DNA from 2 places in the Burkholderia glumae LMG 2196 genome. Region 2 is predicted to be linked to the other one. Evidence: predicted binding sites of a transcription regulator. Region 2 holds the regulator's gene; the other holds the start of a gene.
The links. Region 2 encodes FliA, which starts transcription of late flagellar genes. Its sites were predicted from a motif close to CTAAAGTTTNNNNNNNNNNNGCCGNTA; they were not measured.
Positions count from the first base shown of each region.

Region 1: KS03_RS04420 (flagellin) is a predicted target of FliA. The motif match lies at 1,764-1,790, and genes of this name have one in related genera.

Region 1 covers NZ_CP009434.1:729,793-733,999, reverse strand. Annotated here, with positions in the region: gene KS03_RS04420 (flagellin) at 387-1,541, opposite strand; gene KS03_RS33040 (methyl-accepting chemotaxis protein) at 2,123-3,271, opposite strand; gene KS03_RS04410 (response regulator) at 3,289-3,666, opposite strand; gene KS03_RS04405 (hypothetical protein) at 3,693-3,929, opposite strand; gene KS03_RS04400 (chemotaxis protein CheA) at 3,929-4,207, opposite strand, start outside.
Region 2 covers NZ_CP009435.1:1,214,281-1,218,487, reverse strand. Annotated here, with positions in the region: gene ahcY (adenosylhomocysteinase) at 1-1,004, opposite strand, end outside; S-adenosyl-L-homocysteine riboswitch at 1,105-1,174, opposite strand; gene KS03_RS18075 (RNA polymerase sigma factor FliA) at 1,302-2,063, opposite strand; gene KS03_RS18070 (nucleotide-binding protein) at 2,089-2,901, opposite strand; gene flhF (flagellar biosynthesis GTPase FlhF) at 2,894-4,207, opposite strand, start outside.

The DNA of each region.
Region 1 (4,207 bases), on a different replicon from region 2:
CGTGCTTGACGTCCGGCAGGCCCGATCGCAGCGCCCGGTTCCGGCCGCGCGGACCGTGTCGGCCAACGCGTCGATGTCCTGCGCTTCGGTGATGAGAGATGGCTTTGAAACAGGTCGCGCGCGGTCGGCGCGATGGAGGGCCCGTTTTCAATCCGCGCCGATCGCATGGCTCGAAGCGGGGCCGGCCATGATTCCTGCCGCCCCGCCTCGGCCTAATCGATATGCGTTCCGCGTTTGCGCAGCCGGGCGAACCGGCGGGTTCCCCCGCCGAAAGGAACACGCCATGAAACCACGACGGACCGGCATCGTTGCCGATTGCCGGTCCGTATCCTGGCCGAGACAACGCCTTACCGCCGTCGGCCAGCCTTGCCCGGCCCGCCCGTCGCTTACTGCAGCAGCTTCAGAACCTGCTGCGGCAGCGAGTTGGCTTGCGCCAGCACCGAGATACCGGCCTGTTGCAGCACCTGCGCCTTGCTCAGCGCCGCCGTTTCCTGCGCGAAGTCCGCGCTCTGGATCTGCGATTGCGCCGACGACAGGTTCGTCGAGTTGGCCTGCTGCGTCTGCGCGATGCCTTGCAGACGGTTCTGGGTCGCGCCGAGCGTGGCCTGCAGGTTGTTGATGGTGGACAGCGCGTTGGCGACCGAGACGATGGCCTGGTTGGCGCTCGTCGCGTTGCTGATGTTCACGTTCGACACGGTCGGCGGTGCGTTCACCGAGTTGATCTGCGAGATCATGTTGGCCGCCGCGCTGGCCTGGGCCGTCGTCATGCCGCTGGTGGCGCCGGTGGCGAGCGTCAGGTTCGTGACCGCCGTACCCGTGCCGGCTGCCGTGCCCGTCGTGAAGATCGCGCCGACTGCCGTCGTGCTCAGTGTCTGGCCGTTCTGATCCGTGAACGTGAAGCCGCCCTTGCCGTCCGACAGCACGTTGACCGAGGTGATGGCCGGTTGTGCCGCCGTGGTGGCCGCGCCGTTCGCGTCGAGGCTCAGGTTCTGGATCGTGCCGACGTTGGTGCCCGATTGCACCAGGCCGCCGCCGATCTTCGCCGCCGACAGGCTTTGGCTCAGGTCCAGGCTGACCGTCTGGCCGACGTTCGCGCCGATCTGGAACGTGACGATCCCGGCCGAACCGTCGAGCAGGTTCTTGCCGTTGAAATTCGTTTGCGCAGCAATCCGGTTCACTTCCTGGATCTGCTGGGCCACTTCCTTCTCGGCCGCGGCCTGGTCGCTCGACGACAGCGTGCCGGTGGCCGCTTGCGTCGCCAGCGTGCTGATACGCTGCAGGCTGCTCGTCAGCGACGAGAGCTGGCTCGACGTCGTCTGGATCAGCGAGACGGCGTCGTTGGTGTTCTGCACGCCCTGGTTCAGGCCGTTGATCTGCGTTTGCATGCGCGTGGCGATCGCCAGGCCGGCGGCATCGTCAGCGGCGCTGTTGATGCGGTTGCCCGACGACAGGCGCGTGATGGCTTGCGACAGGGCGCTCTGCGAGCCGTTCAGGTTTTGCTGAGCGACCAGCGAGTTGACGTTGGTATTGATTCCGAGCATGTTGCCTTCCCAATGTACAAATCGAAAAAAAATATCGTGGAGTGTTTATTCCGAAATCCCGTCAACAACAGAAATTTCACTCATCACTCGACCCATGCAATAAAACAGCAACCGCCGATAAAACCTACTGCGCAAACCCTTTGCAGATCCCGATCGACATGTTTCAAGCCCATGCCGGCCGGGGCCGGAGCCGCGATGCTGGTGCGGTGTCTGTAACCCAATTTACGGCGCGGCTCGCCAAAACTTGAGGGGGGCCTGTCGAGCGGGCTCGGCGCGCGCTGCGCGGCCCGGCAGGCACCCGGCCCGGGCCTCGCGCGCGGCGGCGCGAACGCCGGCAGCACGGGACGAGCCGGGCGGCGGGACATCTCGCAGCGGCCCGCTTCCGCCACGTTCAGCGGCGCAGGCACCCACCTTTGCCCCTGCGGGCCTTCGCCCGCCGCGCCGGCACCGTAGCCGGCCGCCTGCCTGGCCCGGGCGGCCTTGCTGCCGGCCAGATGCCGGAGGCCGCATCGATCATCCCGACCGGAGTCAGTTCCGGCCGGGTCACGCCCCGGGCGGCCCCAGCCAGGGCCGGGCGCCGGTCAGAACAGCTCGATGCGCTGCGTGTCCGGCTGGCGATGGCGTGCATGATGGGAATCCTGGCTCAGGTACTCGACGACCAGTGCGGCCGGATCGTCGGTGCCGGCCTCGCGGCGGCGCAGCGCCAATTGGACCCGCTCCAGGCGCTGCCGCACCACGTCCTGATACTGGATGTCGCCGAGCAGGTCGCCGATGCCGGTGGCCAACTGCTGGTTGTAATCGGTGGCGTTGGCGGTCAAGGTGTCGTGAAACTTCTTGAGCTCGGCGTAGCTGGTCTGCATCTCGACGACGGTGCCCGCCAGCTGGCATGCATTGCGCAGCGACGCGCTCTCCTTCAGTTCCTTTTCGAGCGTGAAGCTGTCTATCGCCAGGCGCTGCGCATTCTCGATATTCTTCTGGATGACCTGCGCCGCGCTGGTCAATCGGTTGGCAAGGCTGCGCACCTCGCTGGCCACGACTGCGAAGCCGCGCCCCGCCTCGCCCGCGTGCGCGGCCTCGATCGATGCGTTGAGCGCGAGAAGATTGGTCTGCATACTGATCTCGCGCACCAGGTTGACCAGCTGACCAAGCGCCGCGATCTCCTCGACCAGCCGACGCACGTTGGCGTATTCGTTGCTCAGCATCTGCGGCAGCGCCAGCAGGAACTCCCCGGTCTCCTCGATGAGTCGGGTGCTGGCGACGATGTCATCCTGCAGGTTGACATTGCTGTGTGCCGAGCCGCGCAGGTAGTCCAGCAATTCGCTGGAGTGATTGCGCAGGGTATCGACTTTTTTCAGGATGTTCAGCGCCGACTCTTCGGTTTCCTGAATCACGTCTTGCAGTCGGTCGTACATCGCCGCGTCGAGTTGCGCGCTGGCGTCGGCAACGCCCTGCCGGGTAGGGTGCGGCACCTGCCGTGGCTCGGCCGAAGCCGCCGTTTTCAGCGGGTGCCAGCCGGCGGCGGACAGCAGAAACAGCCAGGCCGCCAGCAGCGCAAGGCCGACTGCGGCGACGGCGGTGGCGGCCGCTGCCGGCGCGATGGCGCCACCGCCGACAGACGAGCCCAGCAAGCGCATGCCCAGGAACTGCCAAGGCAATTGCAGCGCGAGGCCGAGCAGCAGGTGCCGGCGAAAGCGGCGGGACGAATCGAAGCGGAGGGAGTGATTTGGCATAGGACCGTCCTTTCCGGTTATACGCCGGGCAGCACCTGCTTGATGACCTGCAGCAGCGCGGCGGTGGCCACCGGCTTGACCAGCCAGCCGGTGGCGCCCAGCGCCTTGGCTTCATCGCGGCGAGCCTGCTGGCTCTCGGTGGTGAGCACCAGCAATGGCGTGAAGCGCAGGCCGGGCAGCTGGCGGGCCTGGCGTATCAGTTCCAGTCCGTCCATGTTGGGCATGTTGATGTCGGTGATGATCAGGTCCGGACGCGGCCCGCTACGCAGGCGCTTGAGCGCCTGCACGCCGTCGCTGGCGGTTTCCACGCTGAGGCCGCCGGCCATTTCCAGGCTGCCGCGCAAGCTCATCAGCATGGTGACCGAATCGTCGACGAGAAGAATGGATTTCGACATGGAGAGGGAATTTCCTTGGTTTGGGGTCATGGATCGAGCGCGGCGTGCAGCCATTGCCGCAATTGCGGATTGCTGGGCCAGGCCGAGATACCCGCTTGCGTGGCCATGAGCGCCTGCAGCGCCGCCGCGTGCAGGTGTTCACAGTCGGCGCAGTCGAGCGCGGCGCCGGGGTTGGCCTGCAGCCACGCCAGCAGCGGCTCGGCGTCTTCCACGCTGATCACGCCGGCCAGCGTGGCCGCGCCTTCGTGGTACTCGATGGGCATCAGAGCAGCTCCTTGGGGTTCAGCACGATCAGTACGGAGCCGTCGCCGAGCAGGGCCGAGCCGGCGTAGCCGCCCAGTCCGGCGAGAACGCCGCTCATCGGCTTGAGGATAATGTCGGTGGTGACACGGAATTCATCGACCAGAATGCCGACGTGCTCGCCTTCCAGGCGCACCACCAGCGTAGCCAGCTCATCGTCGGCGTTCGGGCGCGGCGCGGCGTCCAGCGCCAGCAGATCGTTGAGCGCCACGAGCGGCACGATCCTGTCGCGCAGGACGGC
Region 2 (4,207 bases):
TTGTGGCGCATCGCCTTCATGTGGTCATGGCCGATCACGTGGAAGTTGCCGGTGGCCGTCACGAAGATGTCGGCCTTGTCGGCCGCGTATTCCATGGTCACCACGCGGTAGCCTTCCATCGCCGCCTGCAGCGCGCAGATCGGATCGATTTCGGTGACCCACACCGTGGCGCCGAGGCCGCGCAGCGACTGCGCGCAGCCTTTGCCCACGTCGCCGTAGCCGGCCACCACCGCGATCTTGCCCGCGATCATCACGTCGGTGGCGCGCTTGATGCCGTCGACGAGCGACTCGCGGCAGCCGTACAGGTTGTCGAACTTCGACTTGGTGACCGAGTCGTTGACGTTGAAGGCCGGGAACGGCAGGCGGCCGTCCTTTTCCATCTGGTACAGGCGATGCACGCCGGTGGTGGTCTCTTCCGTCACGCCCTTGATGTGGGCGAGACGCTTCGAATACCACTGGCCGTCCACGTCGAGGTGCGCGGCGATCGACTTGTACAGCGCGACTTCCTCCTCGTTGGTCGGCTTGGCGATCACCGAGCGATCCTTCTCGGCCTTGGCGCCGAGGATCAGCAGCAGCGTCGCGTCGCCGCCGTCGTCGAGGATCATGTTGGCGAACTCGCCGTTCGGCCATTCGAAGATGCGGTGCGAGTACTCCCAGTACTGGTCGAGCGACTCGCCCTTGAACGCGAACACCGGCGTGCCGGCCTCGACGATCGCGGCGGCCGCGTGATCCTGCGTCGAGAAGATGTTGCACGAGGCCCAGCGCACGTCGGCGCCGAGCGCCTTGAGCGTCTCGATCAGCACGCCGGTCTGGATCGTCATGTGCAGCGAGCCGGCGATGCGCGCTCCCTTGAGCGGCTGCGCGGCCTGGTACTCGTCGCGGATCTGCATCAGGCCGGGCATCTCGGTCTCGGCGATGGTCAGTTCCTTGCGGCCCCAAGCGGCCAGCGAGAGATCGGCGACGACGTAGTCCTGGGAAGCTTTCGGGTCGATAACGGCGTTCATCACGCCCTCCTTTCTAATCAAAGATTGGTGACGTGAGCGCCGTTCAGAAAGCGGCAAGCCCAGCCGGCGCGGCGAATCGTGCGATCCGCGCTGCGCGCCGGGCGGGCCACCGCCTGGTGAAGATTTCCGAGCCTGGCGGGCCGGTGCCCGTCGCAACGCTCCTCGGAAACGAGCAAGGATTGTAGCAAAGTGTCGAGAAGAATTCCCGCGCGCTTCGCAGAAGGCTGGTGGGCCGATTACGGATCGGAGCCGAATTTCCGAGGCGCACCGGCACGCGCGTCCTCTACGCGCGTCCTCTCAGTGTTCGGCTCCCACCCAGGCCTGCTCGCGCAGCCGCGCGCGCAGGCGCGCCACGGCCTGGCTGTGGAGCTGGCACACGCGCGACTCGCTGACCTCGAGCACGGCGCCGATCTCGCGCAGGTTCAGGCCGCGCTCGTAGTAGAGCGACATCAGCAGCTTCTCGCGCTCGGGCAGGCGGTCGATCGCCTCCACCAGCGCCGCGCGCAGATGCTCGTCGAGCAGCGCGGACAGCGGGTCGGAGTGGTCGACGCGGTAGCGGTCGAGGAACGGCTCGTCGTCGGCCGAACGGTCGAAATCCTCGTAGTAGATCAGCTGGCTGCCGTGCAGGTCCTGCAGCATCGCCTGGTAATCGTCGAGCGGCATCTCCAGGTGGGTGGCGACCTCGCTCTCGTTGGCCGAGCGCCCGAGCCGCTGCTCGACCTGATGAATGGCCTGCTCGACCTCGCGCGAGGTCTTGCGCAGGCTGCGCGGCAGCCAATCGTTGCTGCGCAGCTCGTCGAGCATCGCGCCGCGGATGCGCTGCGTCGCATAGGTCTCGAACTGCGCGCCCTGATCCTCCTTGTAGCGGCTCGCCGCATCGAGCAGGCCGATCATGCCGGCCTGGATCAGGTCGTCGAGATCGACGCTCGCAGGCATTTTCGCGACCAGCTGCAGGCCGAGCCGGCGCACCAGCGGCGCATATTTCGCGAGCACCTCGGCCTGCCCCATCCCGCCCTCGCCCATCGCGGACGTGGACAGCTTTCCTTGAGCGTTGTACATCGGCTCCCTCCTGAGTGCCCTTGGGTCAAACGGCGTGCGCCGCGCCCCGTTCGACGGCCGGATGTCCGGCGAAGGCCCGTCCGGCGGGATTCGTCGGACGCATCGGCCAGTACAGCAGGTCTGAGGCGATCTGCCGGTAGTCGCGCGCGGCGGCTGACGACGGAAACGCATCGACCACGGTGTGCACGAGTTCGCGTGCGCGCGGCACCAGCGGATCGGCGCTCACGTAGCCGCCCTCGGCCAGCGCGACCGTCAGATAGCGGCCTGCCACGCCCGCCAGATTCTCGTAGGCGGCGCGCGCGTCGGACTCGCTCTGCACGTGGTTGACCAGCACGCGGAACTGCGCGAGCGCGTGCGCGTAATGGAGCCGCTTCATGCAGGCATAGGCCTCGGTGATCGCGGAGCCGGCCACGCGCGTCACGATCAGCACGTCGTGAGCGGCACGCGCAAGAGCAGAGAGCGCGCCGTTCGCGTCGCGCTGAGCGTCGACGAGCACGATGTCGGCCGCGCCTTCCAGATAGGCGGCAAGGCGTTCATCGTCGTAGCCGTCGCGCGCGAGGTCGGCGGCGACGCACAGGGAAAAGCCGGCTTCGTGACGCACCGCGTTGCCGCTGCGCAACCGGGCGCTGCCGAGCGTCGCGGCGGCCGAATTGGCGTCGTTGCGCTCGTCGACGACGAGCACTTCCTTGCCGAGCGCGGCGAGCGCGGCGGCCAGGTTGACGACGGCCGAGGTGCAGCCGACCCCGACGGGGCCGCCCGTCACCGCGACGATCCGGTTCGCGCGGCCGGCCAGCAGCCGCCGCAGTCCTTCAGCCTGATCGGTGATTCGTTTATCCAAAGTAGACCTCGTGATGTCCGGAACCCGGACGGCCGCCAGCCAGGGCGGACAGCATGCCGGGCAGATCGTCTTCGAGCGGCACGAACGGCGAGCCGTCTCGCGGTACACAGAACGCGCTCTTGAGCAGGAACTTGCGCGTTGCCACGTATAAGTTCTCCGGCACCTTCTGGCCGGTCGACACGTAATGCACCGGCAGCTGGTAGCGGATCACGGTGTCGAGCACGCCGCCGAGGTTGGTGGCCTCGTCGAGCTTGGTCAGGATGCAGCCGGCCAGATCGGGCTGGTCGGAGCCGCGATAGGCCTGCACCACCTCGTTGAGCGTGTCGCCGTGGCTGGTGGCCGCGAGCAGCAGCAGGCGCTGCACGCGCGCGTCGGCGCCCTGCAGCATCGCGATCTGGTCGGAGACGGTGCGATCGCGCTGGCTCATGCCGATCGTGTCGATCAGCACGATGTGCTTGTTGCGCAGCTCGGAGAGCGCCAGCTGCAGGTCGCCGCCGTCCTTCACGGCATGCACCGGCACGCCGAGGATCCGGCCGAAGATGCGCAGCTGCTCGTGGCCGCCGATCCGGTAGCTGTCGGTGGTCAGCAGCGCGACCTTGCTGGCGCCGAAGCGCATCACGCAGCGCGCGGCCAGCTTCGCCGTGGTGGTGGTCTTGCCCACGCCGGTCGGCCCCATCAGCGCGAACACGCCGCCGCGCTCCATCAGCGCGTCCTCGCTGTCGAGCACCGGCAGGTTGCCGGCCAGCACCGATTCGGCCCAGTCGCAGGCGCCTTCGAAGCTGCCCGCCGAGACCCCGGCCGGCAGGTTGTCGACCACCGTGCGCACCAGCTGGGCCGAGAAGCCGGCCGCGAACAGCCGCTTGGTCAGCGCGCCGTGCAGCGGCGTGCGGCGCTGGCGGTCGTTCCACATCAGGCCGGCGAACTGCTCCTCCATCATGCCGCGCATCGCGCTCAGCTCGTGCATCACCGTTTCGTTGACGATGCGCTCGATGCGCGCGTTGACCTCGTCGGCCAGCGTGGCGGCCGACGCGCCGGCGCGTTCCGCCTGCTTCGGCGCGGCGGCGGCCGCGGCGGTGGCGCGCGCGGCGCTCGCCTCGGCGGACTGGCGCGCGGCCACGTTGCGCACGATGTCGCGCGCCCACTCGGGCGGCTCGCCGTCGTTGCGCGCGGCCGGCGCGATCGGGCTCGCGGCGCCCGGCGACGCCTCGGCGCGCGGCGCCGGCGAGACCAGCGCCTCGTGCTGGCGCGTCAGGCGGCGCGCGTGCTCGACGAGCCACGGCGCGGGGGCCGAGGACGCGGCCGGCTC